3 regions of the Streptomyces sp. NPDC037290 genome follow, and region 2 is predicted to be linked to each of the others. Evidence: riboswitches for the same ligand, from Rfam matches in the RefSeq annotation. Region 2 holds a riboswitch; each other region holds the start of a gene.

The links. Region 2 has a riboswitch for cyclic di-AMP ahead of ACZ7HQ_RS43120 (transglycosylase SLT domain-containing protein). Riboswitches for the same ligand answer to the same signal wherever they lie in the genome.
Region 1: it holds a riboswitch for cyclic di-AMP, as region 2 does, so the genes downstream of both, ACZ7HQ_RS32165 (M23 family metallopeptidase) here and ACZ7HQ_RS43120 (transglycosylase SLT domain-containing protein) in region 2, are expected to answer to the same signal.
Region 3: it holds a riboswitch for cyclic di-AMP, as region 2 does, so the genes downstream of both, ACZ7HQ_RS26115 (M23 family metallopeptidase) here and ACZ7HQ_RS43120 (transglycosylase SLT domain-containing protein) in region 2, are expected to answer to the same signal.

The regions. Positions count from the first base shown of each region.
Region 1 is NZ_JBVJVZ010000011.1:218,971-228,755, forward strand. Features, by position in the region: gene ACZ7HQ_RS32150 (MFS transporter) at 1-482, shown strand, start outside; partial or broken gene ACZ7HQ_RS32155 (IS30 family transposase) at 558-869, opposite strand; gene ACZ7HQ_RS32160 (SGNH/GDSL hydrolase family protein) at 1,173-1,958, opposite strand; gene ACZ7HQ_RS32165 (M23 family metallopeptidase) at 2,111-3,025, opposite strand; cyclic di-AMP (ydaO/yuaA leader) riboswitch at 3,030-3,185, opposite strand; gene ACZ7HQ_RS32170 (alpha-galactosidase) at 3,490-5,571, opposite strand; gene ACZ7HQ_RS32175 (tyrosine-protein phosphatase) at 5,745-6,542, shown strand; gene ACZ7HQ_RS32180 (DUF6126 family protein) at 6,609-6,731, opposite strand; gene ACZ7HQ_RS32185 (helix-turn-helix domain-containing protein) at 6,728-7,351, opposite strand; gene ACZ7HQ_RS32190 (hypothetical protein) at 7,498-7,785, shown strand; gene ACZ7HQ_RS32195 (aspartate aminotransferase family protein) at 7,801-9,186, opposite strand; gene dxs (1-deoxy-D-xylulose-5-phosphate synthase) at 9,183-9,785, opposite strand, start outside.
Region 2 is NZ_JBVJVZ010000048.1:5,424-15,208, forward strand. Features, by position in the region: gene ACZ7HQ_RS43100 (ABC transporter permease) at 213-1,109, opposite strand; gene ACZ7HQ_RS43105 (ABC transporter ATP-binding protein) at 1,096-2,094, opposite strand; gene ACZ7HQ_RS43110 (LolA family protein) at 2,174-3,370, opposite strand; gene ACZ7HQ_RS43115 (polyprenyl synthetase family protein) at 3,827-4,837, opposite strand; cyclic di-AMP (ydaO/yuaA leader) riboswitch at 5,447-5,622, shown strand; gene ACZ7HQ_RS43120 (transglycosylase SLT domain-containing protein) at 5,626-6,114, shown strand; gene ACZ7HQ_RS43125 (HAD family hydrolase) at 6,284-7,096, opposite strand; gene ACZ7HQ_RS43130 (carboxymuconolactone decarboxylase family protein) at 7,162-7,545, opposite strand; gene ACZ7HQ_RS43135 (FAD-dependent oxidoreductase) at 7,606-8,808, opposite strand; gene ACZ7HQ_RS43140 (carboxylate--amine ligase) at 8,854-9,785, opposite strand, start outside.
Region 3 is NZ_JBVJVZ010000007.1:380,995-390,779, forward strand. Features, by position in the region: gene ACZ7HQ_RS26095 (MarR family winged helix-turn-helix transcriptional regulator) at 1-385, opposite strand, end outside; gene ACZ7HQ_RS26100 (dihydrofolate reductase family protein) at 443-1,576, shown strand; tRNA gene ACZ7HQ_RS26105 (tRNA-Met) at 1,669-1,742, opposite strand; gene ACZ7HQ_RS26110 (PP2C family protein-serine/threonine phosphatase) at 1,898-3,079, shown strand; cyclic di-AMP (ydaO/yuaA leader) riboswitch at 3,335-3,512, shown strand; gene ACZ7HQ_RS26115 (M23 family metallopeptidase) at 3,522-4,574, shown strand; gene ACZ7HQ_RS26120 (aldo/keto reductase) at 4,654-5,598, shown strand; gene ACZ7HQ_RS26125 (PrsW family intramembrane metalloprotease) at 5,697-6,989, opposite strand; gene trmB (tRNA (guanosine(46)-N7)-methyltransferase TrmB) at 7,032-7,856, opposite strand; gene lhgO (L-2-hydroxyglutarate oxidase) at 7,870-9,126, opposite strand; gene ACZ7HQ_RS26140 (MFS transporter) at 9,188-9,785, opposite strand, start outside.

The DNA.
Region 1 (9,785 bases), on a different contig from region 2:
CCGCCGCGGTCGCGGCACTGCGCCGGTACGGTGCGCGCCGCACCGCGATCGCCGGTACGGTCCTCGTCGTGGTCGGCATCGCGGGGCTGTCCCGACTCGGTCCCGCCAGCACATGGATGGCCATGGCTGCAGTCTTTGCCGCCATCGGTGCCGGGTTCGCCACCGTGATGGTCACCGCCACCGGGACCGTCGTCGGTGACGCGCCGCCCGGGTACGCCGGAGTCGTCAGCGGGCTCAAGCAGACCGCCATGAACATCGGGCCGATCTTCGGCATCGCCGTCGCGGCCGGCGCGACCGGCTCGGCTGTTTCAACCATGAGTTCCACTCTGCTGATCCTGGCCTCACTCGCCGCTCTCGGCCTGCTGCCCGCGTCGCGGCTGCCCCCGCGGCCGGCCCACCGGGAAGGAGACGACGCGACCGCCTCACGCCCGGCGCAAGCACCAACAACACAGGCGGCACCCGCTCGACACACAACCAGTTGAGCAACCGCCGAACACACCCAGGCTGATCCGGTCATGCACCAGACCGATCTTCAGTGTCGGCAAACGATGGCGAGCTCAAGCGGTCAGCGCATCACCGCTGTTCAGAAGGTCAGCGTAGACCTCTGCCGGAGTGCGATAGCCGTGGATCTTGCGAGGGCGGTGGTTGAGCTCATGGGCGATGGCGTCCAGGTCGGCCTGGCTGAACCTGCGGAGGTCCGCGCCCTTGGGCAGGTACTGCCGAAGCAGCCGGTTGGTGTTCTCGTTGGTGCCGCGCTGCCACAGGCTGCGCGGCTTGCAGAGATAGATCGGCATCCCGGTCTCAGCCGTGATGGCCTGGTGCTCGGCCATCTCTCGGCCCCGGTCCCAGGTGAGGGTCCGCCGGAGCTGGGGCGCGCGAGCGCGGCATCGGGCTGCACGTGATCGAGCAGGGCATCGACACGTCGACGTCAGACAAATCGCCGACATAATCGGCGTGCCGAGGTCGACGGTGTACGGGCACCTCGGCAAGACCAGGACCGTGCCCCGCCAACCCAAGAAGAGGGCCGACACACCGTTGCCCAAGCCGGCCTGATCCGCCGGACAGGCCTGGGCCCACCCCCGCCGAACGACACGGCCAGGCGGAACCACCCCCCGCGCACACCCGTGCCCCGCGCCCGCGGGCTGTGCGGGGGCGGGGCACGACGGGGCGGGTCAGGCCACCGAGGCGATGCGCAGCTTGATGTCGTCGGGGGACAACGTGCCCTTCGCGGTGACGTGGTCGCCGGAGGACTCACCGCGCAGGCGGCGGCCGATCCACGGCACGAGGTACTCGCGGGCCCAGTGGACGTCGTCGCGGCGGACCTCGAGCGTGCCCCGGGGCGGTTCCGGCGGCCACGGCTGCTCGGGGTCGGCCGGGACGTCGAGGCCGAGGGCCTGGCCGGCGCGCAGCGCCACACGCGTGTGCCCGTCGGGCGAGAGGTGGAGCCGGTCGCTGTCCCAGGCCCTGCGGTCCTGCACGGACTTCAGGGACCACAGGTCGAGCACCGGACAGCCGTACCGGTCGGCGATGGCGCGGACGTGCCCGTTGTAGGTGGCGATCTTGCCTCGCAGGTGCTTGAGCAAGGGGACACCACGGGTGTCGAAGCCGGTCGTCACCATCACCGTGCCGGCCGCCTCGGTCAGCCGGGCCACGGCGCGCTCGAAGCGCTCGGCCACCTCGTCCGGGTCGGTGCCGGGGCGGATGATGTCATTGCCGCCCGCGCAGAAGGAGACCAGGTCCGGGGCGAGTTCCACGGCCTGGGGAAGCTGGTCCTGCACGATCTGGTCGAGCAGCTTCCCGCGCACCGCGAGATTCGTGTACCTGAACTCACCCTCGGGCCGCCGGTCGGCGAGGAGTACCGCGAACCGGTCGGCCCAGCCCACATACGCCCCGTCGGGCCCGGGGTCGCCGACGCCCTCGGTGAAGCTGTCCCCCACCGCCACGTACGACCCGATCACTGATCTGTTGTCATTCTTCGAATCGTCTGCCACATCGGACCATGATTCACCGTCGGATGTGACCTACGCGACCGTAGGCAGGGGTTGACGAACGGTGAGATAAGACACCCTTAAATGGTTTGCGAACCAGGAATACGCGGTGGTGGGCGGCGTCAGATCACGGCGACGCCGTGCTCACGGAGGTAGCCGACCGGGTCGATGTCGGAGCCGTAGTCCGGGGTCGTACGGATCTCGAAGTGCAGGTGCGGGCCGGTGACGTTGCCGGTGGCGCCCGACAGGCCGACCTGCTGCCCCTCGGTCACCCTCTGGCCGGCCGAGACGGAGAGCCGGGAGAGGTGCCCGTACTGCGCGTAGTGGCCGTCGTTGAGCCTGAGGACGACCTGGTTGCCGTACGCGCCGCCCCAGCCGGCGGAGACGACCGTGCCGGCGGCGACGGCCTTGACCGGGGTGCCGGTCGGGACGACGAAGTCGACGCCCGTGTGGTGGCCGCTGGACCACATGCTGCCGGGCACGTGGTAGCCGGTGCCGATGGTGGCGCCGGCGACCGGGAGGGTGAAGCCGGTGGGGGCGGTCTTCGTGGTGGCGGTGCCGGAGGACCGGGTCGCCGGGGCCGCCTGGGACGCGGAGGGGTGCGAGTCGGACGACGACCGGCTCGGGGCAGCGGGCTCGGTGCGGGTCGGTGCGGCCTGCCGGCCGAGGGCGAGCTTCAGGCCCGGGTGGATCAGCGACGGATCGCCGCCGACGGCCTGGCGGTTGTCGTCGTAGAGGCGGTGCCAGCCTCCGTCGACCCGCTGCTCGTCGGCGATCGTGTAAAGGCAGTCTCCGGACTTCACCGTGTAGGTGTGAACCGCCGAACTCGGCTGCGCAGCGGCCGGCTTCACCGGAGACACAGGGGACCCGGGGGACTGCACGGCCTGTGCGGAAGGGGACTGCGCGGGCGTGGCGGCATGCGCCCCGGCGTTTCCGATGAGCGGCAGGGCCAGGGCGGCGCCGCCGGTTCCGGCGACGGCGATCGAGCGGGAAAGACGCGGGGACTTGGGGCGTCGGTGCTTGCCCTTACCAGGCATGGCGCATTCCTCTCCGGCGCCTGCGAGGTGAGCTGTCGGGTTCGGGCTGGAGTTGCCCGGCCGTGCGATCACGGCTTCACCCCGAGCCTGTCGCGGAGACCGGACAGGCAGTCGTACCTGGTGGGTCCCCCGCTCCTGCCGAACGCGGGTCAAGTGTGTGGGACGCCGGGCGGCGGCAGGATTCGGCGTTCCGCCCGGATCGGTGGCGAACGTAAGCGAGCAGGACGCGGGAAACAAGCAGCCGGTTCCCGCCGTTCGCGTGGCGGAAGATCGGATCCGGGACATGAAGTCACCCTCCGTGAATTCCCTCTTCCCGCACCCTTCCCCTTTTCCTTTTCACATGGGAATTACGTGAACATGACGCGCGACGCACGGTCACGAATATGACGCTCCTCACGCACACCCGGCCATGATTCCTTATGTCGCAACGAGTTGGGATTAATATGCCAATTAGGACAGAAATCTCAGATGCGACGCAGCCGGATGACCGTTGCATCCAGGTCACCCTTGAGCCCGGTTCGCAGTCCGTGGTGCAGGAGTACGGCACCCCGGTGCACTTTGCCTGTTTCGCGACATTCGTACGACGCCGTCGGGTCGAGTCCGCGCAGGCGCAGCGCCGGGACCGGCTCGCCGTAGCTCTGCGCCTGGAGCCAGGCGACGACCACCGCCTCCTCGTCCAGGACGTACTGCACGGCACTCAGACCGCCCGCCGGCGGCCGCAGCCGGTACAACTCGCCCTGCTGGACGACCGGGCGGATCTCCTTGTAGAGATCGACCCACCGCCGGGCCTCGGCCAGCTCCTGATCGCTCCACTCGGTGAGGTCTCCGCCGACTCCGAGAACGCCCGCCATGGCGCTGACGAAGCGGAACCGCAGGGAGCTGACCCGGCCGTTGAGCTGGGTGTTCGGGCTGTCGGTGACCCAGGCGGCCATGACCCGGGCGGGGTGGATCTGACTGAAGCCGTGCTGGATCGCGAGCCGGTCCAGCGGGTCGGTGTTGTCGGAGGTCCACACCTGGTCGGTGCGGCTCATGACCCCGAGGTCGATCCGGCCGCCCCCGCCGGAGCAGGACTCGAAGGCGACGGAGGGATGGGCCGCGCGCAGCCGGTCCAGCAGGGCGTAGAAGGCGCGGACGTGGTCCACCCACAGGCGCTGCGGATACGGCTCGCCGGGCCAGCCGGCGTCAGTGAAGCAGCGGTTGAAGTCCCACTTCACGTAGTCGATCGGTGCGCTGGAGAGCAGGGCGTCCAGCCGCTGCCAGAGGTACTCCTGGACGTCCTCTCGGGCGAGGTTGAGGACGAGCTGGTTGCGTAGTTCCGTCCGCTTACGACCCGTTTGGTACTGCACCCAGTCGGGATGGGCGCGGTACAGGTCGCTGTCCGGGTTGGTCATCTCGGGCTCGACCCAGATGCCGAACTGCATCCCGAGGCCGTGCACCTGGTCGGCGAGGGGCTTCAGGCCCTGCGGGAAGCGGGCGGGGTTGGGGGTCCAGTCGCCGAGGCCGGCACGATCGCTGGTGCGGGCGCCGAACCAGCCGTCGTCCACGACGAACAGCTCCACACCGATCCGGGCGGCCCTGCGGGCGAGCGCGAGCTGCTGCTCCTCGGAGATGTCGAAGTTCGTCGCCTCCCACGAGTTGAAGAGGACCGGGCGGTTCCGCCCGGCGTCCGGGATGACGTACGTGCGCTGGTAGGTGTGCCAGGCGCGGCTCGCCCCGCCGAATCCGCCGTCGCTCCACAGGCCCGCGAAGACCGGGGTGGTGTACGACTCCCCCGGCTGGAGGAGCAGCAGGCCCGAGTCGTCGTAGCCGGCGCCACCGGTGATCTGCACGCGCGCGTCCGGGAGCCGGGCGACCGCGATCCGCCAGGAGCCGGACCAGCCGAGCGCACAGCCGTAGACCTCGCCGCGCTCCTCGGTGGCGTCGGTGTCCAGCGCGACCCAGGGCAGGTGCTGGTGGCCGGTGTGGCCGCGACGGCTGCCGATGACCTTCTCGCCGTAGGTGAGAGGGGCGGTGGCGAGGCGGGACTCGGCGGCCCAGCGGCCGTGCAGCTGGGACAGCCGCCAGCCCTCGCGGTCGGGCAGGGTCCAGGTGGCCGCATCGGCCCGCAGCAGCTCCACGCGCGCGTCCCCGCCGTTGTCCACGGTCCCCCAGCGCTCCACGACATCGCCGCGCATGCGGTAGTGCAGGGTGACGGCGAGGCCGGCGTCGTCGAAGCGCAGCCTCAGCTCGTCATCCGCCGTCCCGTCCACCTCGTACGCCCGGAAGGTCCACTCCGTGCCGCGGCGCTCGGCGGTGCGCACCGACAGGGCGGGGCGGGCGAACCGGGGGCCGCCCTCGACGGGATACTCCTCGCGGCCGTCGAGCGGGGACTCGAAGGGCCAGTAGCCGGGCAGGGGGTCCTCGGCCAGGGCCTGCGCGTCCGCGAGGGCGATCCGGGGCCCCCAGTGCAGGTGGAGCAGCTCGTCCGCGTCGGTGAGGTGCAGGGCGTAACTGCTGGTGGGCCCCGAGAGGAGCCAGGTACGACCGTCTTCGGCGATGTCCACCACGTAAGACCTCACAGGTGTCAACAGATCCGCTCACGTGCCAACATCATCGGGCCGTGCGGGCGCCGGTGACAATGCCTGTGGACAACTCCTTGCCCGAGGAAACCGATGTCGTATGGTCGACTGAGCGCCCGCCGACGAGCCGCGACGGCGGGATCGGAGCGTGAGGAGCCCCCGTGACGCAGCAGGTCCCGTCGACCGAGCCGGAGCTGGCCGGAGTGCGTAATTTCCGTGATGTGGGCGGGCTGCCGACCGTGGACGGACGGCGGGTGCGGCACGGGGTGCTGTTCCGCAGCGGTCACCTGGCGCACGCGACCGAGGACGACGCGGCCTTCCTCGCCTCGCTGGGTCTGCACACGGTCTTCGACTTCCGCAACGCGGCCGACCAGAAGCTGGAGGGCCCGGACGTCGAGCTGCCCGGCGTGCGGAACGTGAACCTGCCGCTGAGCGATCCGGCGGACGGCGCCGAGTTCTGGAAGATGGTCCGCGACGGCGACCTCGACCAGCTGCGCGGGATCCTCTCCGACGGCAAGGGGGCGGCCCGGATGATCGCCTCGTACCGGTCGATCGTCAAGGAGCGCACCGCCGAGCACTCCCGGGTGCTGCTCGCGCTCGCCGAGGACAGCGTGCCCGCGCTGATGCACTGCGCGGCGGGCAAGGACCGGGCGGGCATCTCCATCGCCGTGACACTTCTGGCGCTGGGCGTGGAGCGCGAGGCGATCGTCGCCGACTACCTGGAGTCCAACGCCAAGCACCGGCGCTACAAGGTCCGCCGCAGCGGCAGCGCGGAGAGCGTGTACACCCCGGAGGTCATGGAGCTGCTGAGCCCGCTCTTCGACGCCCGGGCCGAGTACATCCAGGCGGCGTTCGACACCATCGAGCAGACCTGGGGCGGCGTGGACCCCTACCTGGAGCAGGGACTCGGCCTCACCCCGGCGTCCCGCGACCGGCTGCGCGAACGCCTGCTGGACTGACCGGACCGCGCCGGAACCGCCCCGCGTGTGCTGCCGGCCGCCCGGGATCGCCGGTCGGTCGTCGTCTCAGTTCTTCGCGCCCAGCGCGAACAGCAGATAGAGGAACCCGGCCAGGACGTGGCCGAGGGCGATGTAGATGATCAGGCGGATCCACAGGGAACGGGGGAACGTCGTCTCGTGGTTGCTCATGGCAGTTCTCCGGTCAGCGGCCCCAGGCACAGCGTGGCCGTGGGGCTCTGCAGCAGGGTGTGGACGAACAGCAGCTCGACGCCGTCGTGGTCCTCGGCGGCGAGCCGGTGCGGGGTGAGCGAGTCGAAGTGCGCACTGTCGCCGGGCGCGAGCAGGTGCGTGGTGTCGCCGAGGCGCAGCTTCAGCCGGCCCCGCAGGACGTGGAGCCACTCCTCGCCGGGGTGGACGCGCACGATGTCGCCCTGCGTGCCGTACGGCACGCGCACGCGCAGGGCCTGCATGGCACGGCCCGGCGCCCCCGTCTGGACGTAGGTCCAGCCGCCGGCCCGGGTGGGCTCCATCTCGGCGGCCCGGACGATCGCGTCCCGGTCGGCGACCGTCTCGCCGAGCAGTTCGGAGACCGTCGTACCGTAGATACGGGCGAGGGCCAGCAGCATCGGCAGCGAGGGCTGCCGCTGTCCGGTCTCCAGGCGGGACAGATGGGCCGGTGAGAGGCCGGCGGCACGGGCCGCGGCCTCCAGGGTGAGGCCCGCGCGGCGACGCAGTCCGCGCAACTGCGGTGCGACGGCGGGCAGCTCGTCGCCCGGACCCGCCGGCGGGCCGGCGTCTGAGGCGTTCATGCCTCCATTCAGCCCCAGTTTTGCCTTTGCGGCAATTCTTTTGCCTCTGAGGCAAGAGTCGCAGAATCCACCGCCCTTCCGCTCCCGCCGGCACTCCCTGCTACGATCGGACCCAGGATTTGAACACGTTCAAAACAGGGGGAAGCATGTCAGGGAGCACCACGTCCGACGGAGCCGACTCGCCCGCCGTCCTGCTCGGCCCCACCGCACTGGGCCTGGGCCTCGCGGGCGTGGCGGGCCTGTGTCCGTGGCTCACACTCGGCCTGATCGTCATGATGCTCATCTGCGGCGCACTGGCCGTCACCTTCGGTCTCATGGGGATCCACTACGCCCGGCGTGGCATCGGCCGGCTGTGGACCGGTGCCACGGGTGCCGTCCTGGGCGCGATCGCTTTCGTCTATCCCTTCGTCCTCTTCATGCCGTTCTTCTGGTGAGGGGCGCCGACCGGGTCAGCGGCCCGCCACCGCCTGCTTGATCAGGGTCTTGCCGAAGTCCCACATCAGCCCGCCGCCGCTGTGCGCGTCGTCCATCACGGCACTGAAGGCGTCCACGAACCGGTCGACGTCCGCCTCGTCGACGACCAGCGGCGGGATCAGCTTGATCACCTCCAGGTGGTCGCCGGAGACCTGGGTGAGGATCCGGTGCCGCTGCAGCAGCGGGACGACGACCATCTGCGCGAACAGGCCCTTGCGGGCGGCCTGGAGCATGGTCCAGCGGCCGCGCAGCTTCAGCGAGGCGGGCCTGCCGAACTCGATGCCGATCATCAGACCCCGGCCGCGGACGTCGGCGAGCAGCTCGTACTTGTCGATCAGCGCCGTCAGCCGGGACTTCAGCAGCTCCCCGGTGGTGCGGACACCGGCGACGATCTGCTCCTCCTCCATGACCGACAGCACGGCGAGGCCGCAGGCCATCGCCTGGGCGCCGGATCCGAAGCTCGCCGAGTGGACCAGGACCCGGTCCATGGACGAGTAGACCTTCTTGAAGATCCAGTCCTTGCCGAGCGTGGCGCCGACCGGGACGTACCCGCCGGACAGCGCCTTGGCCACGCACACCAGGTCCGGTTCGACGCCGTCCTCGTGCTGGTAGGCGTAGAAGTCGCCGGTGCGCCCGAGGCCGGTCTGCACCTCGTCGGCGATGAGCAGCGCCCTGTGCTTGTGCAGCAGCTCCTGGGCGGCGCGCAGATAGCCGGGCGGGGCCTCGTGCACGCCCTTGCCCTGGATCGGCTCGACGATCAGGGCGGCCACGTCGCCCTTCCCCAACTCCCTGGCCAGGGCGTCGAGATCACCAAGGGGTACGGCCGTGTCGGGCAGCAGCGGGGCGAAGCCGTCGCGGAAGCCGTTCTCGCCGTTGACCGACAGGGAGCCGGTGGTCAGGCCGTGGAAGGCGTGGTCGCAGTAGAGAACCCTGGGCCTGCCGGTGGCGTACCGGGCGAACTTCAGGGCCGTCTCGACGGCCTCCGTGCCGCTGTTGCCGAAGAACACCCGGTCCAGGTGGGGGCTGTGGGCGAGGAGCCGTTCGGCGAGCAGGCCGGGCAGCGGCTGGCAGTCGAAACGGGTGAGGTCGGCGAGGTCCAGGTCGAGCACGTCGTGCAGGGCCTTGCGGACGACCGGGTGGTGACGGCCCAGGCCCATCACCCCGAACCCGGCGAGCATGTCCAGGTAGTCGTTGCCGTCCGCGTCGAAGAAGTGGGCGCCCTCGGCCCGCTCGTAGAACCTGTCGAAGCCGATGGTGTGCAGCATGCGCGGGAGCTGCGGGTTGAGGTACCTGGCGTGCAGCTCGTAGCGTTCGGCTCCGCGCTCGGCCAGCAGGGCGCCGAGGTCGAACTCCGTGCTCATTCCATCTCCTTGACTGTGCCGCCCGCGTTCTTGACGGCCAGACTCGCGCTGATCCGCCCCGCGATGTCGACGGGCGTGAGACCGATGTCGGCCAGCACCTCGCCGCGCTTGGCGTGGGCGAGGAACTGCTCCGGGATGCCGAAGCGCCGCACCGGCACGTCCACGTCGGCGTCGCCGAGGGCCAGCGCCACGGCGGAACCGACGCCCGCGGAGCGGCTGTTGTCCTCCACCACGGCCACCAGACGGTGCTCCGCGGCGAGGCCCGGCAGCGAGGGGTCGACGGGCTTGACCCACCGGGGGTCGACGACCGTGCAGGTGATGCCGCGCGCCTCGAGCAGGTCGGCGGCCTGCAGACACACCGGCGCCATCACCCCGACGGCCACGAGGAGCACCTCGGGGCGTTCGGCGCGGTGCAGGACGTCCATGCCGCCGGCATGACCGATCGCCGGGATGTCCGGGCCGACCGACTCCTTCGGGAAGCGGACCAGGGTGGGCGCGTCGTCCACGGCGACGGCCTCGCGCAGCTGGGCACGCAGCTGGCCGGCGTCACGCGGGGCGGCGATCCTGAGGCCGGGGACGACCTGGAGGACGGACATGTC
Region 2 (9,785 bases):
GCCGGCTGCGGGCAACGGCGTCGTGTCGGTGCGGGCGAGCGGGGCAGGGTGCGCCCAGCCGCTAGACGGAGAAGGCGGAGGAGGCGGGGACGGAGGAGGCGGGGAAGGCGGAGGAGGTCGCCGACGCGGGGCGTCAGGGCCGACGACAACGCCGCTGACGGGCGTGCCCCTGCCCCGCGGCTCCGCCGTGATCCGCCGGACAGGCCCTGGGACTACGCGCTGATGTCCTTCGTCGTGAACCGCGCCCAGGCCGCCGAGCCGAACACGGCCGCGTACAGCGCCTGCAGGCCGAGGTTCTTCACCAGGTCGTCCCAGTAGACGGGGTCGCGCATCAGGTCGGCGAAGGACAGCCAGTAGTGCGAGAAGAAGTACGGCTGCAGCGCGTGCAGCTGGGGTATCTGGTCGAGGATCTGGACGGTGATGAGCAGGCCGACGGTGGTCGCCATCGCCGCGATGCCGCTGCCCGTGAGCGTCGACACGAACAGGCCCAGCGCCGCCACGCCGATCAGTGAGGCGGCGACCACCAGGGCGATCAGCAGGGCCCGGCCGAGGCCCTCGGCGAAGCTGATCCGGGTGCCGGAGATGGTCGTCAGGTCGCCCAGCGGGAAGAGCAGCGCGCCGACGACCAGCGCCGAGGCGGCGACGACCAGGGTGGCCAGCAGGCAGAAGGCCATCACGGTCGTGTACTTGGTCAGCAGCCGGGTGCGGCCGGCCGGGGCCACCAGCAGATAGCGCAGGGTGCCCGCGCCCGCCTCGCCGGCTATCGCGTCGCCCGCGACCACCCCCACGGCCATCGGCAGGAAGAACGGCAGGGTCGCGGCCAGCGCCGTGAACACCAGGAACAGGCCGTTGTTGGTGATCTGCGAGATGAACGCCGGGCCCTGGCCGCCGTGGTCCGCCGCCCCGCCGCCCCGCGTCTCGATCTTCACCGCGATCCCGACCAGCACCGGCACCGCGGCCAGCACGCCGAGCAGGGCGAGTGTGCGCCAGCGGCGGAGGGTCGTGACCACCTCGCTGCGCAGCAGCCCGAACGTCCACAGGGGACTCGGCCGGCGAGCGGCGGACACGATGACGGTCTCGGATCCTGGGATCGTCTCAGCCGGCGACATCGAAGCCCTCCCCCGTCAACGCCACGAACGCGTCTTCCAGCGAGGCCCGTTCGAGGGTGAAGCCCCGGACCCGCACTCCCCCCGCGACCAGAGCCGCGTTGACCTCGGCGAGGTCCCGCGCGGGCGGTTCGCCGGTGACCCGGTCGCCGTCGGTGACGACGTCCCCGACGCCCTGCTCCTTCAGCACGCGCGCCGCCTCGGCCGCATCCGGGGTGGTCACCACCAGCCGGCCGCGCGCCCCGGCCGCCAGGTCGGCCACCGCGCCCTGGGTGACGAGCCGGCCCCGCGCCATGACCGCCGCGTGGGTGCAGACCTGCTCGATCTCGTCGAGGAGGTGGGAGGAGAGGAAGACGGTCGTGCCGTCGGCGGCCAGCTCCCGGATGAGGGTGCGGATCTCCCGCATGCCCTGCGGATCCAGGCCGTTGGTCGGCTCGTCCAGGACGAGCAGCCGGCGCGGCTGGAGCAGCGCGGCGGCCAGGCCGAGCCGCTGTTTCATGCCGAGCGAGTACGCCTTCGTCTTCTTGCCGGCGGCCGCCGTGAGGCCCACCCGGTCCAGGGCCGCGGCGACCCGGGCGCGCCGGGTGCGGGGGTCGGCGGTCGGGTCGGCGGCGTCGTAGCGCAGCAGGTTGTCCCGGCCGGAGAGGAAGCCGTACAGGGCCGGGCCCTCGATGAGTGCGCCGACCTGCGGGAGAACGGCGCGGGCCGCCCGGGGCATCGGGCGGCCCAGCACGCGGGCCGTGCCCGCCGTCGGCTCGATCAGGCCCATCAGCATGCGGATGGTGGTGGTCTTGCCCGAGCCGTTCGGGCCGAGGAAGCCGAAGACGCTGCCCGCCGGGACGGACAGGTCGAGGCCGTCGACGGCGAGCTGTCCGCCGCGGTAGCGCTTGGTGAGGCCGCGGGTGACGATGACGCCCGTCTCCGCGCGGCCCGGGGCACACCGCTCCTCGTCCCCCGCCTCCCGCTCCGTGGCGGACGGTCCGTCCATCGGCTCCCCCTCCGTCCCCCTCGATTCGCAGTCCCCGAAGGGTCAACGCACGGTCACGGCCCGTAGTGCCCGAAGGGGGTCACTTTGCCGCGTCGGCCGCCTTCACCAGGGCGTCCTTGGTCACCGCGCCGGCGTAGACCTTGCCGTCGTCGGTGATCAGGGCGTTGACCAGGCGGGTGGAGAAGACCGTGCCCTTGCCGAACTTGCCGGAGACCTTCTCGCCGAGCGAGCCGAGGAAGCCGCCGAGGTCACCGGCCTTGGAGCCGCCCGTCGGCAGGCCGCCCTTGGCGCCGGTGTCAAAGGTCGCGACGGACGTCCAGCCCTTGCCGAGGACGTCGGCGCCGCCGAGGCCCTTGCCGAACTCGCCCGCCTTCGGCTCGTGCCGGCGCGCCGCGGAGTCCCGCTTCTCCTCCGTCACCTTCGCACCCCTGGGCGGGGTGAAGTCGAAGGTGGAGGCAGGCGGCTTCGCGAAGGAGACCTGGGTGAAGCCCGCGTCGAGGACGGCGGCGCCGCCGCTCTTCGGGGTCAGCGTGAACTTCAGCGGCGTGCCCGTCTTCGCGTCCACCGCGATGCTGATCGCACCGACCGTGGTGCCGGACTGCCGGGGCTTGATCAGCAGCTTGTAGGCGTCGCGGCCGGCGACCTGCTCGGTGCCGTCGACGGTGACCGACGTGGTGTCGTCCACCGACTTCAGCGCCTCGTCGGCGAAGTCCTTGGGCGTGGCCGGGGGCTCGGCCCGGTGGTCCTTGCCAGAGTCGGCCGAGGTGCCGTGGGAGACCTCGTTGCTCTTGCTGTCGTAGCCCCACACGTCCTTGCCGTTGTGGATGAGGCTGTACTCGGAGCCGCTCTCCAGCAGCGACAGCTTCTGCCTCTGCGGGCCGTCCGCGGCGACGCGCAGCGTGTGCGTGCCGGAGACCAGCGAGGTGAGCTTGGACTGCGGGTCGGCGGAGGAGTCGCCGGAGCCCTTGGCGGCGCCCGAGGCCAGGCTGTTCTCCAGGCCGCCGAGGTTGGGCAGGCCGAGGTCGGTGCTGATCCGCACGGTGCCGGACAGCTGCTGCACGTTCGACTTGGCGATCTTCTCGATGAGTTGCTGTGCGGTGATCCTGGGCAGGTCGGGGTCACCGGAGGCGGCGAGCGCCGGGACCAGCCCGATCGTGGCCGCCGCCACCCCCACCACCGCGACCGGGACCGCGTAGCGGGCGGCCTTGCGGCGTCCGGCGCGCGGATCCTCGTCCCGCACGGCGTCCACTGCGTCGTCGGTTTCGTACGGTGCCATGTGTGCCTTACCTCCGTCGTCGGCGGCGGCTGTCCTCACGCTGGTCCACCAGTGCCGCCATTCTCACCCGAATCGGTGAGGAGTGGTGATGTCCGTGGTGTCCATCTCACCAAATCGGCCATGAGGAAGCGTCAGACCTCGGAGCCAACTCCGTGTACGCCTGCGGTATGACACGTAGGGGCATCGACTCCCCCAACCCGTAGGGGTCTCACCGGAACGGAGGGACCCGTACGGGGGCATGGGCCGCCCACCGGTCGGTGCCGGGCCGCCGTACGGGGGCATCCGCATCCGACCGCGCCGTACCGGGCGGCCGTACGAGGGCATGCCGTCACACAGGGACGTTCCGGGCCGCCGCACAAGGGCATGCCGTCACGCCGGGCCGTACGCGTCGCACAGGGGCCGTACGGCCGGTCGTGCCGTACGGCGTGGCGCACGGAGGGCGGCGGGCGGCGGGGGTCAGCCGGCTCGGTGCACCACCGCGTCGCACAGCTCCAGCAGCGCCGCCTTGGCGTCGCACTCCCGCAGGGGGGCCAGCGCGGCGCGGGCCTCCTCCGTGTACCGGACGGTGTCGCGGCGGGCCTGCTCCAGCGCGGGGTGGGCGCGCAGCGCGGTCAGCGCCTCGGTGTGCCGGGCGTCGTCGCTGAGGTCGGAGTCCAGCAGCTCGCACAGCGCGATGTCCTCGGGCAGGCCGAGGCGGGCGGCGCGCTCGCGCAGCCGGAGTACGGGCAGCGTGGGGATGCCCTCCCGCAGGTCGGTGCCCGGGGTCTTGCCGGACTCGTGCGAGTCGGAGGCGATGTCCAGGACGTCGTCGGCGAGCTGGAAGGCCACGCCGAGCCGCTCGCCGTACTGGGTGAGCACGTCGACGACCGTCTCGTCGGCGCCGGACATCATCGCGCCGAACCGGCACGACACCGCCACCAGCGAGCCCGTCTTGCCGCCGAGCACGTCCAGGTAGTGCTCGACCGGATCGCGGCCGTCCGAGGGGCCGGCGGTCTCCAGGATCTGGCCCGTGACCAGCCGCTCGAACGCGAGGGCCTGCACCCGGACCGCTTCGGGTCCGAGGTCGGCGAGGATCTGGGAGGCCCGGGCGAAGAGGAAGTCGCCGGTGAGGACGGCGACCGAGTTGCCCCAGCGGGTGTTGGCGCTGTCCACGCCGCGCCGTACGGCCGCCTCGTCCATGACGTCGTCGTGGTACAGCGTGGCCAGGTGGGTCAGCTCCACGACCACGGCCGACGGCACGATGCCCGGCGCGTAGGGGTCGCCGAACTGGGCCGCGAGCATCACGAGCAGCGGCCGGAACCGCTTCCCGCCGGCTCGCACGAGGTGCTGCGCGGCCTCCGTGATGAACGGGACCTCGCTCTTGGTGGCCTCGAGCAAGCCTTCCTCGACAGCCGCCAATCCGGCCTGGACATCGGCTTCCAGAGCCTGGTCCCGCACGCTCAGCCCGAACGGCCCGACGACGGTCACGAGGGTCTCCTGTCTGCTGGTGCCTGCTGGCGATTACACGGTTTGTCGATAGGTCGCTGCCATCACTCAAGTCAGCGTATCCGGTCCTCTTTCGATCACCGATAGCGCCCACCGGTCCAGCCCGGGCGGTATCAGATCATGACCGGTATGTTTTTGATCAAGTCATAAGAATGAATATTTATCGACTTAACAGGACCTCGCCCGATTTGTCGCGAAGCGAGAGGCGAGCGGAGTAACGCCGCACCCCGCTGCCGACACTCCCTTCGCCACCTCCACCCGCACAGCCACGCCACTACGAGAACGACCGGCACCGCGCCACCGGTTCCACCGCTCGACCGATCCACCCGAATCCCCCATGTCCGATTTAAAGCACTTTGCTATTTCGTGAGTTGGGTCACGGACGCCCACCGACACCCTCACCCCCACCAACCACCCTTCTCCCTTTGCACCACTGGGAGTTGAGCATTGGCAACCGCAAAGGATCAAGTACCTCATAGGGCATGGATCAAGGTCAAATAGGACGTTGTGTGAATCCGGTACTTGTTCCCGACATGTGCTCTCGCATACGTTCCGGGCCGTCGGGCGGACGCCGAATCCTGCCACCGCCCGCATAACCATCCACGGACTCATTCGCACGGCAGGAGCGGGGGACCCAGGTAAGCGCCGGACCGGACGGCACAGTCGACCGGAACGGCTAGGGGTTAAGTCGTGTCTTCCCGGACACGGCCGGGCACCTCCCCGCCCGAACCCGACAGCTCACCTCGCAGGCGTTGGAGAGGAACTTCCCCATGCCTGCTGCCGCTCAGCCCCGCCGCACCCGGAACAACCGCCTCATCCGCGTCCTCACCGCCGCCGGCACCGGTGCCGCCGTCCTCGCCCTGCCGCTCATCGGCGCCACCAGCGCCTCCGCGGCGACCCCGACCGCCACCACGGTGTCCACGACCCCCGCCGGGTACCCGAACAACCTCGACGGCTGGATCCGCGAGTCGCTCGCGATCATGGCGCAGAAGGGCATCCCGGGCACCTACAACGGCATCTACCGCAACGTCATGCGGGAGTCCTCCGGCAACCCGGCCGCCATCAACCTCTGGGACTCCAACGCCGCCAAGGGCATCCCGTCCAAGGGCCTGCTCCAGGTGATCGACCCGACGTTCAACGCGTACCACGTGGCCGGAACCTCCTTCAACATCTACGACCCGGTCGCCAACATCACCGCCGCCTGCAACTACGCGCACGCGCGGTACGGGTCGATCGACAACGTCTTCAGCGCGTACTGACAGCCGGCGGACCGGCGGACCACGTAGCGACGGACTTCCGACCGACGGCCCGAGGACCGGCTTGGCACCGGCCGCTCGGCACGCGCCCGCACCTGACGGACGGGGGCGTGCCGGGCGGCCGCCGTGCCTCCACCGGGCCTGCTCGGCCGGCCGCGTACTGATGTGCCGGTCAGTCGGTCGGAAACAGTCTTTCGAGGACGACGGCGATGCCGTCGTCCTCGTTCGACCGGGTGATCTCGTCGGCCACCGCCTTGAGTTCGGGATGCGCGTTGGCCATGGCCACGCCGCGCCCGGCCCAGTCGAACATCGGGATGTCGTTGGGCATGTCCCCGAACGCCAGGGCCCTTTCCGCGGCGATCCCGAGCCACTCGGCGGCCAGCGCGAGACCGGTCGCCTTGGTCACCCCGGACGGCTGCAGCTCCACGGTTCCCGGCCCCGCCATGGTGACCGTCGCCAGCGAGCCCACCACCGCGCGCGCGATGCCCGCCAACTCGTCGTCGGACAGGTCGGCATGGCGCAACAGCACCTTGCTGATCGGCTCGCACCACAGGTCGTCGCGCCGGCGGACCCGCATCGCGGGCAGGGTCGGGTGCGGCATCAGATAGCCCGGCTCGATGAGCGTGAGCCCGTCCACCCCGTCCTGGTCGACGGCCGCGTAGACCTGCCCCACCTCGGCCTCGATCTTGCCGAGCGCGGTCTCGGCCAGTTCCCGGTCCAGCCGGACCGACCACAGCAGACGGCCGGATTCGGCGTCGTAGACCTGAGCGCCCTGTGCGCACACCGCGAGCCCCGTGCAGCCGAGGTGCTCGAGCAGGGGCCGTACCCGCGGGGCCGGGCGGCCCGTCACCACCAGGTGCCGGGCACCGGCCCGCGCCACCCGCGCGAGCGCGGCGAGTGACCGGTCTGAGACCGTGTCGTCGCCGCGCAGCAGCGTTCCGTCCAGGTCGGTGGCGATCAGTGCGTACGCGGGGGAGGCTGCCATGATCAGAGAATACGGATACCGCGCTTCGCCGACTCATCTTGTCGTCCTGCGTACTTGCGTACTGGTCAGCCCCAAGTGGTGCCCGTCGGCCCCCTGATGGTGGTGTCGACGTGGTTGAACGCGTTGGTGAGGGTGTGGATCAGCGCGGACAGCTCCTTCTCGTCGTACTGGTCGGCCACTTCGTCCCGCAGCGCGGCCGGCACCGGCTTCTCCAAGCAGCCGGCGAGCCGGGTCATCCGCTCGGCCAGGTGCAGCGCGGCGCGCTCGGCGTCGCTGAAGAAGGGCGCCTTGCGCCAGACGGCGACGGCGGCGGCGACCCGCTCCTCGCTCGCGCCGGCCCGGCGCGGAATCGCCGCATGGGCGTGCACGCGCGCGCTGCAGCCGTTGATCCGGCCGGGCCGCAGCCCGGTGCTGCGTGTCGGTGGTCGCCGCTCGCCGGTCGCTCTCACCGCGCTGACGGAGCGCAGGCAGCAGATGGCACGGACCGGGGCCGGGATGTCCCCGCGGCCTCAGCCGTGCGCCGCCGCCAGGTGTTTCGCCAGGCGCGGGGAGGCGAACTCCGTACCGCAGACGAAGCGCATCACCGGGCCGTACGACGACGCCGCCGGCAGGCCGGTGAAGTACAGGCCGGGGACGGAGGAGACGTAACCGGGGCCGAGCCTGGGCGTGCCGCGGCTCACCGCGAGCCGGGTGCGCAGTTCGTGGCCGAGGAAGTCCATCGCCGCGATGTCGACGCGGTAGCCGGTGGCGGCGATGACGTGATCGGCGGTGAGCCGCTCGGTGTGCCCGCCGTGGGTGCGCACGGTGAGGACGGGGCTGCCGTCCGGCGCCTCGGCGGCCATGACCCGCTCGACGTCCTGCACCTGCACGGCGCCCTCGAAGCGCTCGCGCAGCCACCAGGCACCGAGCGGCCCGAGGACCCGGCGCACCAGGAAGTGGCGCGTGGTCTCGGGCAGATAGCGGTAGGGGTGCGGGTAGTAGCTGAGCGCCCACAGCGACCAGGCGCGGCCGAACGGGGACTCGGGGCGCAGCTTCGGCTGGTCCCAGGGCGGGGCGCCGAAGGAGACCCGGCCACGGCCGCGCGCGACGACACGCACGCGTGCCCCCGCCTCGGCGGCGAGCGCGGCCGTCTCCAGCGCGGACTGGCCGGCGCCGATCACGATCAGCTCCTTGCCGGCGAAGCGGGCCAGGTCGTGGTGCTGTGAGCTGTGCGAGACGGGGCCTGTGGGCGCCGGTCCGTCGGCCGCGGCTCCCGCGAGCTCCGCCGGCAGGTGCGCCAGGCCCGACAGCCCGGTGGCGACGACGACGGCCCGCGCGGTGAACGTCTCCCCCGAGTCCAGCTTCAGCTCGAAGCCGCCGCTCTTGTCGCGGTCCACGGAGACGACCCGCACCCGCTCCAGGTCGGGGACCAGCTTCTGCTGGAACCACTCGCCGTAGCCGATGAACGTCTCCACCGGGATGATGTCCTCATCGGTCACCAGACGGCGGATCCCGGCCGCGTCGCAGTAGTCGGCGAGGGTGTGGCCGGGTTGCGGGCAGTCGAAGTTGGAGGCGGCGGGTGTCGACTTCAGGAGCATGCCGTCGGGCATGTGGTCGCGCCAGCTGACCATGGGGTCGCCGAAGACGCGGACGGGGATGCCGCGCGCCCGCAGATGGGCGGCGGTGGACAGGCCGAACGGCCCGGCCCCGATGACTGCAACCGGTCGAGTCACGAAGTCCCTCCCCAGGACACGGTGCGCCACGCTTGGTGGCCTTGCCTACTTCGTGGAGGTGCTGCTGCCGCGACGGTTGGTCCGCCACAGCTGATAGAGGTGCTTCGCGCCCGGGCGCACGAAGCGGGCGAGCATCGTGAGGAACGGCAGCGGGTCGTCACCCGCGAGCCAGGCCAGCTCCGTCCCGCTCGCCTTGGCCGGCGCGTGCGGCGTCGTGTAGCCGCTGCGGCGGTAGGCGAGGAGGGCGGGCAGGTCGATGTTCTCCACGATGTAGCGGTGGCCGGCGCGCTGTTCCCCCTCCGGAACGGGGCGGCCGGTCAGGTTCAGATGCATCGCGCGTACGACGTCCACGCCCGACTCGTTCTCGAAGAGCCGGAACTGGGCGCCCATGCGTGGGTTGAAGTCGAGGAGCTTGTACTGGCCGTCGCGCCGGTCGAAGCGCAGGTCGAGGTCGATGATGCCGCTGTAGCCGATCTGTTTGATGAAACGCGCGGCGAGGTCGGTGAGTTCCGGGTTGTCGACGACGTACGCGTTCGCCGTCATTCCGGCGTGCGGCGGCCACGAGCGGACCTTGACGCCGGTGAACAGCGCGAGGGGGCTTGCGTCCTGGTCGAAGCAGGCGTGCACGATCCAGTCCTCTGCCTCCTCGCGCGGCAGGTACTCCTGGAGGATCACGCCCGGCCGCGCCCCCCAGTCGCGGGCGAGGGAGAGCAGGCCCTCGCGCGTGGCGATCCTCGTGGTGCCGCCCACGGCGGGCCGCCTGCGCCGGACGAACGCCTCGCGGTTCTTGGCGACCACCGGGAAGCGTGCCGTGTCGGCGAAGGCGACGATGTCCTCGTACGACTCCGGGAACGCCGACGCGGGTGTAGCGATGCCGTGTTCCACGCACAGGTCGTGCAGGCCCTGCTTGCTGGCGAGCCGGCGCGGCAGGCCGGGGTCGACACGCGGAAAGAGAAAAGATCCGGCCAGCTCGTGCT
Region 3 (9,785 bases), on a different contig from region 2:
GCCGGTCGAACAGGGTGGCGCGCACGGTCTCGACGTGCCCGGGCGCCGTACGCTCCAGTACGGCCATCCCGTCGGCCGTCAGCACGGCGATGCTGCTGCGCCTGTCCCAGCGGCAGTCCTCCCGGCGCACCAGTCCGTCCCGCTCCAGGCGGGTGACCGCGTACGTCAGCCTGCTGCGGGTGATCTTCAGCGTCTCGGCGAGATCGGTCATGCGCAGCCGGCGGTCGGGTGCTTCGGAGAGGTTGGCCAGCACGGAGTAGAACAGATGTGGCATGCCGGCCGTCTGCTGCAGGTTCCGGTCGATCGCGTCGTCCAGGAGCCGGGCGGCGGCCAGGTAGGCGCGCCAGGCGCGCTGCTCCTCGGGAGTGAGCCAGCGGGTCGTCATGCCGCCAGTGTAAGTTTGTTTCAAACTTGAACCAAGACCTGCAGGGAGAGCGCGCCGATGTCATACCCCCATGTGCTGCTGTCCGCCGCCGTCTCCCTCGACGGCTACCTGGACGACACCGGCCCCGACCGGCTCCTGCTGTCCAGCCCGGCCGACTTCGACCGGGTCGACGCGGTACGGGCCTCGGTCGACGCGATCCTGATCGGCGCCGGCACGATCCGCGCCGACAACCCCCGGCTGCTGGTCAACTCCGCCGAGCGCCGCGCGGCCCGCGTGGCCGAGGGCAGGCCGGAGTACCCGCTGAAGGTGACCGTCACCGCCACCGGCGACCTCGACCCCGGCGCCCACTTCTGGCACACCGGCGGCGACAAGCTCGTCTGCACGACCGACAAGGGCGCCGAACGGGCCGCACGTCTCCTCGGCCGCACCGCGGACATCGTCCCGCTCGGCCTCGACCTCGACTGGCGGGCCCTGCTGAGCCACCTGCACGACGTGCGCGGCGTACGGCGCCTGATGGTCGAGGGCGGTGGCACGGTCCACACCCAGCTGCTCCAGCAGGGCCTCGCCGACGAGCTCCAGCTGGTCCTCGCGCCACTGTTCGTCGGCGACCCGGCCGCGCCCCGCCTGTTCGGCCCGGGCGCCTACCAGGCCGGCCGGCTGCGTCTCACCGAGACCCGCCGCATCGAGGACGTGGTCCTCATGCGCTACGAGCCCACGGCCCCCGGCACCGGCCAGGTGCCCACCGCAGCCGACCGCCACTGGCTGCGCACCGCCTGTGAGCTGGCCGCGCGGTGTCCGGCCTCGGCGACGGCGTTCAGCGTCGGTGCGGTGGTCGTGGCCGCCGACGGCACCGAGCTGGCCCGCGGGTACTCGCGCGAGGGCGGTGACCCGGTGGTCCACGCGGAGGAGGCCGCGCTTGCCGGGATCGACCCGGCGGATCCCCGGCTGGCCGGCGCCACGGTGTACAGCAGCCTGGAGCCGTGCGCCCGGCGGGCCTCCCGGCCGGCGCCCTGTGCGGAGCTGATCCTGCGGGCGGGGGTGCGGAGGGTGGTGACGGCCTGGCGGGAGCCGGACACCTTTGTCTCCGCGGCCGACGGGGCCGGGGTCCTGGCACAGGGGGGCGCGGAGGTGGTCGTACTCCCGGAGCTGGAGGACGTCGCCAAGGCGCCGAACGCGCATCTGCTGGGGTGACCCCGCGCCCTCTTCGGAGGGCGCGGCACCGCCGTCGGCCTGCACAACACTCAGGGCCGGAAACCATCTGGCTTCCGGCCCTGAGTCTTCAGTAGCGGGGACAGGATTTGAACCTGCGACCTCTGGGTTATGAGCCCAGCGAGCTACCGAGCTGCTCCACCCCGCGTCGTTGTGACTCCAGAGTACCCCATGTTCAGGGCCGCACGCACACCGCCTTTCCCGGGGCCGCGCCCGGAGGGTCATCCGCTCGGTCCACCGCGGTCGCCCGGCGGGCCGGCTGCGGCCACGCTGGACCTACGTCGGACATGCGGGAGACAAGCGGTGCGCCCAGGAGAGGTGGAGGAGAGCCAGTACGTCAGGGCGGGCGCCCGGCTCCCCGGTGACCCCGTGCCCGGCCCCGGCCCCGGCGACGAGCCCGCCCCGGTGCGGCACAGCCGCCGGCCGACCCCGCGCTCCCTCGCCCGCGCCCTGCCCGCCCTGCTGATCACGGGCGGAATCCTGTACGGCCTGCTCACCCCGAGGCAGTTCACGGCCGTCCCCTTCTTCACCGCCGCCCCGCTGGTCGCCGCGCCCCTGTCCTCGCTGCGCAGTACCGCCCTGACCGGCGCCCTGGCCGTGGCCGCCATGTACGCGGTGCACGCCCGGGGCGGCGAGCATCCGGTGGTGGCCGCCTTCACGGACGTCGTCACCGTGGCCACGGTCGCCCTGCTGGCCGTCGCGATCAACCGGGTGGTCCGCCGCGGCGACCGGCGGCTCGCCTCCGCCCGGGAGATCGCCGAGGCCGCCCAGCGGGCCGTGCTGCCCGAGCCCGCCGAGCGGATCGGCGGCTTCGAGATCGCCGCCTGCTACGAGGCGGCCCGGCGGGACGCGTTCATCGGCGGCGACCTGTACGCGGTGCAGGACACCCCGCACGGGGTCCGGCTGGTCGTCGGTGACGTGTGCGGCAAGGGAGTGGGCGCGGTCGCCGCCGTCGCCGTGGTGATCGGGGCGTTCCGGGAGGCGGCCGAGCAGGAGACCACGCTGGAGGCGGTCGCGCGGCGGCTGGAGCGGGCGCTGGCCCGCGAGGGCGCCCGGCGGGGCGGCGTCGACGCCTTCGAGGGCTTCACCACGGCCGTCCTCGCCGAACTCCCGCACGGCGACGGCGTGGTGAGGATCGTCAACCGGGGCCATCCGCCGCCGCTGCTGCTGTACGCCGACGGCACCCTGCGCGCGCTCACCGACGCCGCGCCCGCGCTGCCGCTCGGCCTGGGCGACCTGGGGACGTGGCCCGACCGGGCTCGGCAGGAGCGCTTCCCGGACGGGGCGACCCTGCTGTTCCACACCGACGGCCTGTCCGAGGCCCGGGACGCGCACGGCCGGTTCTTCGATCCCGAACGGCGGCTCGCCGGACGTGTCTTCGACGGCCCGGGCGCCCTGCTGGACCGGCTCGCCGACGAGGTGCGGCGGCACTCCGGCGGCGGGATGGCGGACGACATGGCCCTGCTCGCCGTACGGCGCCCGTGATCGTTCGTCTGTGCCGCGTGATCATCTGTACCGAGGGTGATCGGACGGCAGCCCTCCGCATAACATCTGAGTCACCATCAAAAACGCCGAGACTCCTGAACGTAGACCAACTCGCCCGCTTTGTCGCAGTCCTGACCGGTAAGTCCAGGGCGGAAAACGCTAATGATCAAGCCGAACGGCTTGGAAAGTGACCAGCAGGTCTATTAACGTTCGATAACGCAGCGCGGTCGTCCCAGCCGTCACAAGAGACGGCTCCGTGCGCACGCGCCGAATCCCGTAAGGGAACCGGGGAACCACCAACCCTGGGGTGAATCACGCGGATACCGCGGTGGAACGCCGTGAACTCACGGAGTCCACCTCCGGTATACGCGCGTAGGAGACCTTCCTGCTCCGAACCCGTCAGCTAACCCGGTAGGCGGAGGAAGGAAAGGAGCACGCCCGAGTGGCGTCCAACCCGCCTGCCCCAGAAGCCCCGTTCATGCCCGCGGGGGCCGAGCCCGACACCTTCGGCTACGGCTCCTACCGCGCCGAAGAGGGCCCGTGGGAGGAGTGGAACCCCACCGAGGACTCCGTCTCCCCGGTCCGCGGCCGGCACCGCGTCGCCAAGCAGCGCGGCGGCTTCGCGCGCAGCTCCACCGTCCTCGGCGTCGGCGTGATGGCCGCGGTCGGCGCGGGCGGCATGGCCAGCGCCAACACCGGCAAGCCGCCGGTCTCCATATCCCTGCCGGACCTGGACTCCGTCGAGCACCTCTTCGGCGACGGCTCCTCCGACGCGCACCAGGCCACCAGCACCGGGCTGAGCAACGTCGGAGCGCGCACGGACAGCGCCGAGAGCGGCAACGCCGGCGAGGCCCTGCGCAACCGGATCATGGCCCAGGCCGAGCAGCAGCAGAGCAAGGCCGACAGCAGGGCCACCGCCGCCGCGCTCGCCGCCGCCGAGAAGCAGACCGCCGACGCCGCGGCCAAGGCGGAGAAGGAGGCGGCCGCCAAGGCCGCCACCGCCAAGAAGGCGGCCGAGGCCACCGCCAAGAAGGCGGCCGAGGCCGACGCCAAGAAGGCGGCCGAGGCCAAGCGGCTGGCCGAGCTGGCCAAGCAGTACCAGCTGCCCGTCGTCTCGTACACGATCACCGGCACCTTCGGACAGCCCGGCGCCATGTGGTCCTCCGGCTACCACACCGGTCTCGACTTCGCCGCCCCCACCGGCACCCTCATCAAGGCCATCCACGGCGGCACGATCACCCAGGCCGGCTGGGCCGGCGCCTACGGCTACCGCACGGTCCTCACCCTGGACGACGGCACCGAGCTGTGGTTCTGCCACCAGTCCTCGATCAACGTCTCGGTCGGCCAGAAGGTCTCGACCGGCGAGGTCATCGGCCGCATCGGTGCCACCGGCAACGTCACCGGTCCGCACCTGCACCTGGAGGTCCACCCGAACGGCCAGGCCGCAGGCATCGACCCGGCGCCGTGGCTGCGGGACAAGGGCCTCACCCCCTGATCGTGTCACCCGTGTGAAACGCGGGAAATCAGCGCCGGCGGCGGAATGCGATCATCCGCCGCCGGTGTTGACGTGAAGCATGACTTCTCTGCGCACACTCGGTTCCTCCGACCTCGAGGTCTTCCCGCTCTCCCTGGGCGGCAACGTCTTCGGCTGGACCGCCGACGAGGAGACCTCCTTCGCCGTCCTCGACGCCTACACGGCCGCCGGCGGCAACTTCATCGACACCGCCGACGCCTACTCCGCCTGGATCGAGGGCAACAAGGGCGGTGAGTCCGAGACGATCATCGGCAAGTGGCTCAGGGCCCGCGGCAACCGCGACAGCGTGGTCATCGCCACCAAGGTCAGCCAGCACCCCGAGTACCAGGGCCTGTCCGCGGCCAACATCAAGGCCGCCGCCGACGCCTCCCTGCGTCGCCTGGACACCGACTACATCGACCTCTACTACACCCACTACGACCAGCCCGAGGTGCCGGTCGAGGAGATCATCGGCGCGCTGGACGAGCTGGTCAGGGCGGGCAAGGTCCGGCACATCGCCGCCTCCAACATCAGCCCCGAGCGCCTGCGGGCCTCCCTGGACCACTCCGCCCGCGAGGGCCTGGCCCGCTACGTCGCCCTCCAGCCCCACTACAACCTCGTCTCCCGCGCCACCTACGAGGGTCCGCTGCAGGACCTGGCCGCCCGCGAGGGCCTCTCCGCGGTGCCCTACTTCGCCCTCGCCTCGGGCTTCCTGACCGGCAAGTACCGCCCCGGCACCAAGGTCGACAGCGCCCGCGCCGGCCGCGCCCAGCAGTACGCCGACTCCGAGCGCGGCCAGAAGGTCCTGGCGGCCCTGGACGAGATCGCCGCCGCCCACGAGGCCCCCGTCGCCACGGTCGCCCTCGCCTGGCTGGCCGCCCAGCCGACGATCACGGCCCCGATCGCCTCGGCCCGCACGGTGGACCAGCTCCCGGCACTGCTGGGCGTGGCGGACCTGAAGCTGACGGAGGAGGAAGTGGCGAGCCTGACGAAGGCCTCCGCGTAGCCCACCCCTTTCCGCCGCAACGGCGAAACCGGTGGTACGGCGGACTCCGGTGGTACGGCGGACTCCGGTGGTGCCGAACCCTCCGCAACCCCCCGGGTCTACGACCGATAGGGGTTGTACGCGGGGTACGGCACCGCCGGATACCCGAACTGCGGAGCCCAGTACACCGGTGCCGGAACGCAGACCCTGGCCGCGTACTCCAGAGCCGGCCGGGCCAGCTCCCGGCGCTTCCACAGCTCGTCCAGCAGCTCCCGCTCCCGTACGACGAAGTCGGCCCCGGCCTTCCCCCTGCGCCCCCGGTGCCGCAGGGACGCCAGCGACGTCGCGTACGCCTCGTACTGCGCCACGGCCAGCGCCGCGGGGCGGCCGGCGTGGTGGCGGGCGTAGTCACGGGCCGTCCGCCGCGCCCGCATCGAGCCGAGCGCGAACGGCTCGGCGGGCCCGAGCCACCCGGCCAGTACGTACGCCGGCAGTTCCTCCCGCACGGTGCGCAGCTCCCGCTGCCGCGTCCAGATCGCGAGCCAGGTCAGCAGGGCGAACACGGGCACCATGAAGCCGCCGTAGACGGCGAAGAAGCCGAACGCGCCGAAGGTGGAGGAGCCGTTCCAGAAGGCGTGCATGCTCATCGCGAGCAGCAGCCCGCAGACTGGCAGCAGCACCCGCCGGACCCGCTGCCGCTCGGCGCAGAGGGCGGCGACGCCGAAGCCGAGGCCGGTCATGGTGGTGAAAAGGGGGTGCGCGAACGGGGACATCACGATGCGCACGAAGAAGGTGGCGGCGGTGACGGAGGCGATGCCGCTGCCGCCGGTGAGCTGGTCGGTCCCGAAGGCCGTACCCAGGTAGAGGATGTTCTCGGTGAACGCGAACCCGGTGGCGGTGATCCCGGCTATCACCACGCCGTCCACGATCCCGGTGAAGTCACGCCGGCGGAAGAGGAAGACCAGCAGCACGGCGGCGGCCTTGGCGGACTCCTCCACGATCGGCGCTATCACGGTGGCGCCGAGGGTGTCGGCACTCGCCGGATCCGCGGTGGCGGTGGCTATCCACTTGGTCGCGAAGCTGTTGGCGACGATGGCTATCAGCGCCGCCGCGCACGCGCCCCAGGCGAAGGCGAAGACCAGGTTCCGCCAGGGTCCCGGTGCCACCCGGTCCAGCCACCGGAAGGCGGCCATGAGCCACGGCACGGGCAGCACGGCCAGCCCGAGTCCGACGAGAAACCCCTCCGTACCGGTCTGTCTGCGCACCAGCGCGAGGATGACCAGCCCGGACAGCGCCAGCAGCGTGATCAGTGCGCCGTACCGCACCCACCGGCGCTGCCACCAGTGCGGGGAGGGCGGTACAAGGCCGTCGGGGCCCGGAGGGTACGTCGGAAACGCAGGACTGGTGGCCACGGCATCGACCCTAACGGTGGCGGGACGAGGGGCTGGAGCGGATTATCGGTCCCGGTGCGGTACGCGCCGGAAGAGCAGATCGTTCACCACGTGTCCCTTGTCCAGACCCTGCCCCTCGAAACGGGTCAGTGGACGGAACGGGGGACGGGCCGCGAAACCGCCGTCCGCCTGCGTGTTCTCGAAGTCGGGGTGCGCGGTGAGCACCTCCAGCATCTGCTCGGCGTACGGCTCCCAGTCGGTCGCGCAGTGCACGATCGCGCCGGGCCTCAGCCGGGTCGCGGCGAGCGTCAGGAACTCGGGCTGGATCAGCCGCCGCTTGTGGTGCCGCTTCTTGGGCCAGGGGTCCGGGAAGTACACCCGCAGTCCGGCGAGGGAGTCGGGGGCGAGCATCTCGCGGAGCAGGATGATCGCGTCCCCGTTGCCCACGCGGATGTTGGACAGGCCGTTGCGGTCGGCGAGAGCCAGCAGATTGCCCTGCCCCGGGGTGTGCACGTCGACGGCGAGGACGTCGGTGTCCGGGTCGGCGGCGGCCATCTGCGCGGTGGCCTCACCCATCCCGAACCCGATCTCGAGCACCACCGGCTTGTCGTTCCCGAACAGCTCGCCGAGGTCGATGACCTGCTGCCCGTCGATGTCGAGCCCCCACTTGGGCCACAGCCGCTGCAGCGCGTCCGCCTGCCCGGCGGTCACCCGGCTGCGCCGCGGCTGGAAACTCCGGATCCGCCGCTCGAAGTGGGATCCGGCGGGATCGGCCTTGGGCCCGTCCGGGAACCGCGGCTCCCCCTTGGACCGGGTGTGCCGGACGGACACGCCGGGGGTGTGGGGGGTCGGCGAGGGAGCTTCGGGGAGATTCAGGGACTCAGACACAGTGACACCGATTTTACCGGCGCCCACTCGGCGGACCGGGCGCCTGCCCCGGCTCGTGCGACCCGAGCATGTCCAGCACCCGGCGCCCCACCTCCCGCCCGATGGGCAGGGAGGCCGTGGCCGCGGGCGAGGGCGCGTTCAGCACGTGCACGGTCCGCGCCCCCTCTCGGATGAGGAAGTCGTCCACCAGAGTCCCGTCCCGCAACACCGCCTGCGCCCGCACCCCGGCAGGGGCCCGCACCAGGTCGTCCCCCTCCACCGCCGGCAACAGTCTGCGCACCGCCTCCAGAAACGCCCCCTTCGACAGCGAGCGGCGCAGCTCACCCGCGCCGTATCTCCAGTGCCGCCGGGCGATCGCCCACGAGCCCGGCCAGGCCACCGTCCCGGCCAGCTCCCGGGGCCGCACGACCCCCCAGCCGTACCCCTCCCGGGCCAGCGCCGGCACCGCGTTGGGGCCGATGTGCACGCCGCCGTCGATGCCCCGGGTCAGATGGACCCCGAGGAACGGGAACGCCGGATCCGGCACCGGATACACCAGCCCGCGCACCAGCTCCGGCCGCGCCAGCTCGTAGTACTCCCCGCGGAACGGCACGATCCGCACCCCGGGCTCGTCCCCGGTCAGCCGGGCCACCTCGTCGCAGTACAGCCCGGCGCAGTTCACCAGCACGCGCGCGCGCACGACGTCCCCGCCCGAGGTCAGCACGGCCACGCCCCGCTCCGGCCGACGGTCGACCCGGACGACCCGCGCCCCGTAGCGGATCTCCGCCCCCGAGGCCCGCGCCAGCTGCCGTGCGACGCCGACGAAGTCGCACACGCCGGTGGTCCCGACGTGTATGGCGGCCAGCCCGCGCACCTCGGGCTCGTACTCACCGATCTGGGCGGCGCCCAGTTCGCGCACCGGGATGCCGTTCTCCCGGCCGCGCTGCACGAGCGCGTGCAGCCGTGGCAGCTCCTCCCGCTCCGTGGCGACGATCAGCTTGCCGGTGACGGCGTGCGCGATGCCGTACTCGGCGCAGAACTTCACCATCTCGGCGGCGCCCCGCACCGCGTACCGCGCCTTGAGCGAGCCCGGGCGGTAGTAGATCCCGCTGTGGATGACCCCGCTGTTGCGCCCCGTCTGGTGCCGGGCCGGGCCCGGCTCCTTCTCCAGCACGGTCACCCGCGTGCCCGGCGCGGCCCGGGTGATCGCGTACGCCGTGGACAGCCCGACGATCCCCCCGCCGACCACGAGCACATCACAGTCGTACGCCCCGACCCGCACCTGCACCACCTCCGCCATCGATAGTGCATTGCGCCACTGACAACGCCCTCAAACGCGGGTGTGAGCGTTCTCAGGCCGGAGCCATCAGCAGCGGCCGGGCCCGCTCCCGCAGCTCCACCACCCGCGGCTCGTCCCCGTACGGCTCCAGCCGGTGCAGCAGATCCTTCACGTACTCGGTCGTGCGCGCCGACGAGATCCGCCCGGCCACCTCGACCGCCCGCACCCCCTGCTCGCACGCCGCGTCCAGGTTCCCGGACTCCAGCTCTGCGACGGCCGAGACGACCAGGCGCAGCCCGTGCGACCGCACGAACTCCTCCGTCGGCTTCGACAGCGCCTGCTCGGTGAACCGCCGCACCTGCCGGGGCGCCTTCAGGTCCCGGTAGCACTCCGCGGCATCCGCGGCGAACCGGTCATAGCCATAGAAACCAAGCCAAGAAGGATCGTTGTCACCCTCCCGGGACCGCTCGAGCCACCCCTCCGCGGCCTTCAGCGCCGCACCCGCCGCCTGGGCGTCTCCCGCACGCGCGTGTGCCCGCGCTTCCACCAGCCGGAAGAAACTCATCGTGCGCGCGGTCGCCAGTCCCCGGTTCCGCTCCAGCGCGGCCTGCGCCAGATCGACCCCCTCGTCGCCGAAGCCGCGGTACGTCGCCTGCAGCGACATGGAGGCC